DNA from 2 places in the Micromonospora sp. WMMD1219 genome. Region 2 is predicted to be linked to the other one. Evidence: riboswitches for the same ligand, from Rfam matches in the RefSeq annotation. Region 2 holds a riboswitch; the other holds the start of a gene.

Region 1 (4,437 bases), 1.4 Mb from region 2:
GCCACCGATGCTGGGTCGGTGATGTCGAGGCGTACCGGGGTGACGCCGGGCAGCTCCACGGTGTCCGGGTTGCGGGCGCCGGCCCAGACGGTGGCGCCGCGCGCGACGAGTTCGGCGGCCAGGTGCCGGCCGAAGCCGCGGTTGGCGCCGGTGACCAGGGCGGTGCTTCCAGCGATCTTCATGGTCTCGCTCCGAGGTGTGGTGGAAAAGGGAGGTCAGGCGGACAGCAGGCCCGGGCCGGGCAGGACGGCCAGCTCGCCGGGCGGTACGTCGTGCCCGGCGTCGCAGCGCAGCCGCGCGTGCACCGGCGCGCCGCACTCGTCGTGGGCAACCCGGACCGCCGGGCCGGCCTCGTCGGCGGCGTACGCGTCGCCCCACTGCCGCAGCGCGACGAGCACCGGGATCAGGTCGCTTCCCTTGGCAGTGAGCACGTACTCGTCGCGGGTGCGCTGCCCGGGCTCGCGGTAGGGACGCCGGTCGAGCAGCCCGTCGGCGACGAGTTGCTTGAGGCGTGCGGCGGCCACCGGCTCGCTGACGCCGACCCGCCGGGCGAAGTCGTCGAAGCGGCGGGTGCCGAACGACGCCTCCCGCAGCAGGAGCAGCGTGGTGCGGTTGCCGACCACCTCGAGCGCCCGGGCGATCGAGCAGTTGGCGGTGGACCAGGAGTCACGGTGGGCGAGGAGGTCCGTCATGGCGTCGACGGTACCCACCTGACTTAGGGAACCAAAAGTCAGCTACCTCACAGCTGGCCGGGGAAGAAACCGTGCCGGGCCAGCGGCTCGACGATCTGGTGCTCCTCGTACGACAGGTGCGACAGCAACGTGTCGGTGAGCAGGTCCACCGCCTCCTGGAGTCCGGTGAAGTCGCCGGGCCGGCGGACCAGCTCCACGAGTGCCCGGTCCACGCTCTCCACCACGCCGTGGATCACCACGTGCTCCTCCTCCAAGCGGTCCAGCACGGCGGCCAGCCCGGCCTCGGAGCGGCGCAGGTGCGGGAAGATCGAGGCGTCCTCCAGCCCGTGGTGCTGGGTGACCATCGTGCAGTAGGCCGCGCAGTACGCCCCGAGCGTCCAGTTGTTCTGCCGCATGGTCATCTCGTTCAGCGCGGCCCGCGCCCGGCCCGGTGTGACCGAGCCCTGCTTGACCTGTTCCAGCAGGTCGCGCACCTGGGCCAGCTCCTGCCGCAGGTGGTCGTGCACGTCCACCAGGTGCTGCCCGGCGGCCTGTCCCCGGGCCGGGTAGGTGTGCCCGGCCGGTGGCGGCGGGGCGCTCGGGCGGGTGGACTCGTCCCAGGGGCGGCGCGCGCTCAGGCGTACCCCCGGGTCGGGGGTGGGGGTGACACCCAGCGTGCTCGGGCCGCCGGCGGCGGCCTGCTCCTCGGCGGCCGCGCGGGCACCGCCGCCGGGCGTGGCGCGCTCGGCGGCGACCAGCTCCCGCACGGCGGGCGCGACCTCCTGGCCGAAGATCTGGATCGCGCGCGGCTCGTCGCTGCCGAGGATGAACGTGGTGATGCCGTGCTCCAGCGTGAGCCCGGCCAGTTCCTCCACCCACTGGTCCGGCGGCCCGGCCAGGAAACCGGCCGACGAGCGGGCGAACGTGCCGGTCACGTTGAGCATGCGGCGGATCGCGGCCGGGTCGCGCCCGGCGGCCCGGGCGCCCTCGTCGACGAGCGCGTTCAGGGCGGGCAGCTCGTCGGGGCCCTTCGGCAGGTACGACAGGGACGGCAGCCAGCCGTCCGCGGCGCGGCCGACCAGGCGCAGCATGCGCGGCTTGTACGCGCCGACCCAGATGCCCACCGGGTGCGCGGGCGCCGGGCCGCGCTTGGCGCCGACCACCCGGTAGTGCTCGCCGTCGACCCGGATCATGCCGCGCCGGTCGGTGTCCCAGACCTCGCGGATCACCCGGATCGCCTCGTCCAGGGCCTCGACGGCGGCGCCGGGGGACAGGCGCCGCCCGCCGGTCGCCTCGATCGCGTCCCAGAACGCGCCCGCGCCGAGCCCCAGCTCGACCCGGCCGCCGGTGAGCAGGTCCAGGCTGGCGATGCTGCGGGCCAGCACCACCGGCTGGCGCAGCGGCAGGTTGAGTACGTTGCCGGCCAGGCGGATGCGCTCGGTGGCGGCGCCCACGTAGGACATCAGCGTCCAGGTGTCCAGGAAGCCCGGCTGGTACGGGTGGTCCTGGAACGTGACCAGGTCCAGCCCGACCTGCTCGCAGAGCCGGGCGAGCGCCACCACCTGGTCGGGCTGCCCGGCGGCGGGGGTGAGGAAGCCGCCGAAGGTCAGCTCGTGTCCGTGATCGGTCATCCGTCCCGTCCTCCCGTGATCTTGCCTGGCCCTGCCACCGTAGCGCCGCCGCCGGTAGCCCGGCCGGGTGAAGAGCATCACAAGAAGTGGACGATCGTCGCAAAACGCTCCTAGCGTCGGTTTCGTTCGCAGACGCGGACACCGCGGGCCGGAAACGCCAAATCCCGCCGCCGTCCCCGGTAACCGAACCTCGCGCGGGAGCGGGGGAACCACACGTTCCACGGTGCATCGTCACCTCGGGGTGAAGCCGCCACCGGCGGCCGGGCTCCTCGGCCCGAACCCGACAGCTCACCTCGTCGGCGTGGAGGAATCCACATGGCAACTGAATACTCAGCCCGAAGCCGCCGTACCGCTCTCGGGGCGGTTCTGGCCGGCGCCGCCGTCGGCGCCGCGACCCTCTTCGGCCCGGCCGCCCCGGCCAGCGCGGGCGTCAACTGGGACGCGGTCGCGCGCTGCGAGTCAGGCGGCAACTGGAAGATCAACACCGGCAACGGCTACTACGGCGGGCTCCAGTTCTCCCGCGCCACCTGGAACGGCTACGGCGGCAAGAAGTACGCCGCCCGCGCCGACCTGGCCAGCCGCTCCGAGCAGATCGCCGTCGCCGAGAAGGTGCTGCGCGGTCAGGGCATCGGCGCGTGGCCGGTCTGCGGCAGGAAGGGCGGCTCGGCGAACGCCGGGTCGGCCGCGGCCGGCGAGCGGGCCACCACGAAGGCCACTCCGCGCAAGGCCGCCCCGGAGCGGCCGGCCCCGCGCAAGGCCGCGCCGGAGCGGCCCGCGACGAAGGCCGCGCCGCAGCCCGCGAGCGGTGCCGGGACGTACGTGGTCCGGCGCGGGGACACCCTGTCGGAGATCGCCGTGGCGCAGCGCGTCGACGGCGGCTGGCGTGCCCTGCACGAGCGCAACCGGGCAGTGGTCGGCGACGACCCGGGCCTGATCTTCCCCGGTCAGCGGCTGCGCCTGCGCTGACAGCGGTCCGGAGAACGCCCGGCCGGTCCGTCCGGCCGGGCGTTCACCCGTCCGCGACACGCCGCGTCGCCGGTGTCCGGCCTGCTCGCGGCGCCGGGGCGCGGCCCGCGACAGCCGGTGACCGCGATTCGTCGGAGCCGGTTGCTAGGGTCACGGTGCTCGGCTAAGACGTGAAGAAAGCGCGGAAATGACCAACGACCCGTTCTCGGCGGCCGCGAGCCTCGACGAGATGCTGACCCGCACGCAGCAGGCGCTCACCGCGATGCGCTCCCGGGCCTCGGCGCACGCCGACGGCGAGCCGGGCGACCTGCTCCGCGCCGAGGGCACGGCCGCCGGCGGGCGGGTCCGCGCGGTCGCCGTCCAGGGTGGCCGGCTGGATTCCGTGACGGTCGACCCGGAGCTGGCCGGCGAGCCCCTCGACGTCCTCTGCGGACACCTCGTCACCGCCGCCAACGCCGCGTTGTCCGAGCTGGACGCCCAGGTCAGCGCGTCGGCGCGGGCCGACGCCGACGCGCTCGCCGCCCGGCTCGGCACCATGGGCGACCAGGTCGAGCTGTTCGGCCGCGCGATGCACGAGGCGGCCGCGCGGATTCACCGCGACCGCGGCACCCCGTCCCGGGCCGGCAGCCCGGCCTGACCCGACGGCCGCGTGGCGCCGCGACCCCGCGACGCCCGGCACGACGAGGCTCTGGCACGACGAGGCGGCCGGCCGCCGGGAGGACGACGACCGGCCGCGCTACGCCACGGTCAGCTCAGGGTGACCGCGGTGTCGTCGACGACGAAGGACGTCTGCAACGAGCTGTCCTCCACGCCGCTGAACGAGATGGTCGCCGTGGTGCCCGCGAGCGACGAGATGTCGAAGGACCGCTGCACGTAGCCGGTGGCCTTGTTCAGGTTGGAGTAGGTGGCCAGCGTGGTGCTGCCCGCCTTGACGGTGAGCTTGTCGTACGCGGTGCTGGTGGTCGACTCCGCGCTGTCGACGTGCAGCCAGAAGCTCAACGTCGCCCGGCATCCGGCCGGGATCGTCACCGACTGGCTGAGCGTGTCGGTGTGCGACGAGCCGTACCCGTCCAGCCACGCCTTGTACGAGCCGCCGTGTGCGGCCTGGCCGCTGTCGGTGGTGATGACGCCGGACGAGGCGCTCCAGCTCACGTTGCCCGACTCGAAGC
Region 2 (4,437 bases):
GTCCCGCCGGGCCCGCACGGCGTCGCGCGCACCGGCCGTGCCGGCTCCACGCGGGTCCGCCGAGGACGCCGCCACCCCGGCCGCCGACGGGGGCGCGACGTCCGTCGCCCGTCGGGCCGAGGGCATCGAGTACGCCGGGCGGCGTCGCCCGGACTGACACGCGCCGTCGTCTGCCGGCCGGTCCGCGACACGCCGTGCGGCGGTGCGTTCGTGGGGGATCGGCGGTAATTTGTACCCGTGCTTCCGATCGCGCTCACCTGCCCCGTGTGGTGGGTGGCGCGCTGGACCGCCCGGATGCTCGCCAGTCTCGCCGTGGTGGTCGCCTGTTCGTTCGGCGCCGCCACGCTGCCGTCCGGTGTCGCCGCTGCCGCCCCGGCTCCGGCGGTCGCCGCCTCGGCGTACACGGTCACGGGCGCCTCGACCGCCGCGCGGCCGGAGGTCGACCGCGTGGCCGAGCGGCCGGCCTCGCCCGCCGGTGTCCCGGCGCCCGCTCGCCGGGCGACGGTCCCGGCCGTCGCGGAGCCGGTCCCGGCCGGACGGGCCGCCGCGCCGGCCGGCCCACGGGCCCCGCCCGCCCGCTGATCCGCCCACGGGCCGCGCCCGTTCCCGCACCCACCGAACGTCATCCCCGCACCCGCCTCCCGGTGGCCCGCCCGCCCCGGCCGGCCGTGCGGCCCTCCCGCCAGGTTCTTCCCGTGAGGTGCCGACCATGTCGCAGACCGCTCTGTACCACTTCCTCACCTCCGTGCCCGAGGCCGCGGCCATCTGGTCCTTCCTGCTGCTGCTCGCGCTGGGCCTGCTCGCCGCGCTCGTCGCCCGGCCCGAACGCGAGCCCGCGCCGGACGCCGTCCCCGAACCGGCCGACGCCGACGCCGCCCGCCGCGACGACCTGGTCCGGTACGCCGAGGAGGTGGCGGTGGCCGCCGCCGGGGCCGCCCAGACGGCCCGCCGCCGCCGGGAGCGGTGGCTGGCCGCGCAGGACGAGGCGGAACGGGCCTGGACCGCGTACGACGAGGCGGACGCCGCCGCCCGCCGCCTGGCCGGCGCCGCCGCGCTGGCCGCCCCGCGCACCCCGCGCACCCCGGCTGAGTACGCGGCCCGGGAGCGCTGGCTGCACCACGCCGCCATGACGGCGCACTGGCGGGGCGACCTGACCGCCCGTCAGCTCGCCGACGTGCTGGCGGGTCGCAACGGGTGGGATCCGCGCCGGCACCCGGCCGAGCAGGAGACCGTGCTGGCACGCACCGTCCGGGACGGTCGCCGGGCCGGATGGGAGAGCGCCGCCGAGCGGGAGCGGGCGGCGTGGCGGGACGCGGAACTGGCCGCCGAGGCCGCCCGGACGCTCGCCGCCGAGGCGTACGCCGCCACCGTGGCGCTGCGGCCCGCCCCGGTGTACCGGAGCGCGACGGCGAGCGCCCAGCCGGTGCCCGCGACGGTCCGCAACGCCCGGTGGCGCCCGGCCCGGGTCGGCTGAGACGACCGTCTCGACCGAATCGTTACCCGGAATGTGGTGAGCCCGGTCACCCGGGCCGCCGAAACGGGCGTCCGGCGCGGAACAGGTCATCGAGTCGCGCGATTGCCGGGCCGGTGCTGGCCGTCTGTCCGCTTTCCGCCGCCGGGTGCCGTCGAAACTGCTTGTCCCATTGAGCGAAGTCAGTAACCGGGTGTTCCGAAATCCGTTACCGCGGATCACGTTTACGCAGGTGGGAGCGCTTGGCATGGGACATACCCACCGGTAGTGTCGGCGCGTCCGATGCGGTAATCGATCGCCGACGGCGACGCCGCACCGACCCGCCTAATCGTGTTCCACGAACCGGGGACCCATGAGCACCATCGGGGTGAATCCGCGAGCCACGGCCCGCGGTAGGGCGTACTTCCCGCCCGAATCCGTCAGCTAACCCGGTCGGCGGCCACGGAAGGAGTACCCCTCTTGCCCACCCCTCGATCGTCCCCCCGCCTCCACGGCACCGCGGTGCCCGCGCTCGCCTGACGCGCGACCGGCAACCGCCCCCTGGGCGCCCGGCATCACGGGCGTTCCCGATCCCCCGGCCATCCGGCCCCGCCAGCACGTGTGAGTTCCTCCGCGTGCCGGGCCGGCGTGCGCCGCTCACGCCCCGTGGAGGATTTCGTGAAGCACCACCTGAAGCGTCAGCTGCGACGGATCGTCACCGAGCGCCCGTACCAGATCATCGCCGGATCGGCCGCCGCGCTCGTGCTGGCCGCCGGCGCCGGCACCGTCGCCACCGCCGGTGACGACGCCCCGGTCGAGGAGAACACCGCGGCGGTCGCCGATCTCGGCGCCGCCCGTCTCGGCGAGCAGCCCGCCAGCCGCGGCGAGGCCCGCATCGCCGTCCCGCCGGCGTCGCCCAGCGCCTCCGCCGCGCCCAGCGCGTCGCCGAGCGCCTCCCCGTCGAAGAAGGCCACGGCCGACCCGGACACCACGCCCAAGGCCAAGCCGAAGCCGCCGTCGAGCAAGTCGCTCGACTACGACTACCAGGCGCAGATCAACTACTTCTACTGCGGTCCGGCCGCCGTGCGCAACGCGCTCAGCGCCGCCGGCATCGAACGCAGCCAGGACGCGCTCGCCGGCCCGCTCGGCACCACCGAGATGGGCACCAACTCGGCCGAGGACACCACCCGGGTGCTCAACCAGCAGGTCAAGGGCAACCCGTACCGGACCCGCATGATCCCCGGCACCGCCACCCCGGCCCAGATGGACCGGCTCCAGGCCGACGTGGTCGAGGCGATCACCAACGGCCGCGCGGTCGTCGCGAACGTCGCCGGCACCGCCACCGACACCAACGGCGGCTGGCACTCGTTCCCGGGCGGCCACTACGTCGCCGTGGTCGGCTACAAGGACGACGGCCGGACCGTGCGCATCGCCGACTCGGCCGACCCGTCGCTGCCGTCGTACTGGGTCACCACGATCGACCTGGCGAACTGGGTCTCCACCCGCGGCTACTCCGCCTGACCCCGCCCGGCCCCGCTGATCTTGCAGTTGCGGCCCCGTCACAACGGGCAAGCCGGGCGTCCCACGGGCCGAAACCGCAAGATCGACGGGATGGCGGGCGACGAGGCTGGCCGGGGTGCGGTCTCGCGTGTCCGGGGCGGGCGGTGGCAGACTGCGCCAATGGGCGATGCGACGGGGAAGCGGCACCTGATTCTCCTGCACGGCATGGGTGCCACCGGCGAGGTGTGGCTGCCCTGGGCGCCGCTGCTGGAACGCCGCTGGCCCGGCCGCTGGCTCGCCCCCGACCTCGCGGGACACGGCTGGTCGCCCTCGCTCGACGGCTACTCGTTCGAGGCCCTGGCCCAGCGCGTGGTCGACGGGCTCGGCCCGGTCCGGCTCAGCCCGGACGACCGGCTGGTGCTGCTCGGGCACTCGCTCGGCGGCGTGGTGGCGCTGGCGCTCGCCGCCCGGCAGCGAGGGCTTCCGGTCGACGCGGTGGTCGGGCTCGGCATCAAGGCGGTCTGGTCCCCGGCCGAACTGGCCAAGTCGGCGGAACTGGCCGCCCGGCCGGTCACCTGGTTCGCCACCCGTGACGAGGCGGCCCGCCGCTACCTGCGGGTCTCCGGGCTCGCCGGGCTGTTCGCACCGGACCATCCGGTGGTGGAGGCGGGGCTGCGCCGGGTGGACGGCCGCTGGCGGCTCGCGATGGACCCGGCCGCGTTCGCGGTCGGGGAGCCCCGGCTGCCGGCCCTGCTGGCCGCCACCGGTGTGCCCGTGCTGCTGGCCCGGGGCGAGCTGGACCCGATGGTGACCGACGCGCAGCTCAAGGAGCTGGGCGTGCCGGTGGCGACGCTGCCCGGGCTGGGCCACAACGCGCACGTCGAGGATCCGGAGGCGGTGCTCGCCCTGCTCGACCCGTACCTCTGAGCGGGCCTACACCTCGGCGCGCGGCGCCGGGACCGCCCAGTCGGGTTCCAGCTCCCGGCGGGCGGCGGTGAGGAACGCCTCGGCGTACCCGTCGGCGGGGAAGTCGCCCAGGTACCGGGTCCGCGCCGCCCAGCGCCGCGCCGCCTTCGGGTCGGCGTCGAGCAGGTCGGTGAGCACTTCGTCCACGTTGGACATGTCACGCCGCAGCACGTAGCCGGACGCCGCGAGCGGGAACCGCTCGACGAAGTGCGCGCCGTCGGCGCCGGTGTCGGTGACCGCGTACGGCTTGCCGGAGTAGAGCCAGTCGGAGATGACCCCGGACACGTCGGAGACCAGCGCGTCGGCGCGGTTGACGCACTCGGTGAGCGTCAGCTCGCGGCTCGCGGCGGCGCCCCACAGGTGCGGCCGGCCGGTCTTCGCCCGGTCGGCGGCGAGCAGTTCGGTGAGCCGGGCGAGCTGACGGGCCGAGGCCGGGTTCTTGCCGGTGTACGGGTGGGCGCGCAGGATCACCGCGGCGCCCCGGTCGATCAGCCGGCGGATCAGCGTCTCGGCCACCGGCA

What was found. Region 2 has a riboswitch for cyclic di-AMP ahead of ACN27C_RS29845 (C39 family peptidase). Riboswitches for the same ligand answer to the same signal wherever they lie in the genome.
Region 1: it holds a riboswitch for cyclic di-AMP, as region 2 does, so the genes downstream of both, ACN27C_RS23365 (transglycosylase family protein) here and ACN27C_RS29845 (C39 family peptidase) in region 2, are expected to answer to the same signal.

What each region holds. Positions count from the first base shown of each region.
Region 1 covers NZ_CP186057.1:5,013,396-5,017,832, forward strand. Annotated here, with positions in the region: gene ACN27C_RS23350 (SDR family oxidoreductase) at 1-182, opposite strand, end outside; gene ACN27C_RS23355 (winged helix-turn-helix transcriptional regulator) at 216-692, opposite strand; gene ACN27C_RS23360 (LLM class flavin-dependent oxidoreductase) at 740-2,302, opposite strand; cyclic di-AMP (ydaO/yuaA leader) riboswitch at 2,474-2,619, shown strand; gene ACN27C_RS23365 (transglycosylase family protein) at 2,618-3,268, shown strand; gene ACN27C_RS23370 (YbaB/EbfC family nucleoid-associated protein) at 3,456-3,905, shown strand; gene ACN27C_RS23375 (M4 family metallopeptidase) at 4,016-4,437, opposite strand, start outside.
Region 2 covers NZ_CP186057.1:6,391,520-6,395,956, reverse strand. Annotated here, with positions in the region: gene ACN27C_RS29860 (acyltransferase family protein) at 1-157, shown strand, start outside; gene ACN27C_RS29855 (hypothetical protein) at 238-582, shown strand; gene ACN27C_RS29850 (hypothetical protein) at 710-1,474, shown strand; cyclic di-AMP (ydaO/yuaA leader) riboswitch at 1,783-1,924, shown strand; gene ACN27C_RS29845 (C39 family peptidase) at 2,129-2,971, shown strand; gene ACN27C_RS29840 (alpha/beta fold hydrolase) at 3,131-3,877, shown strand; gene ACN27C_RS29835 (CDP-glycerol glycerophosphotransferase family protein) at 3,884-4,437, opposite strand, start outside.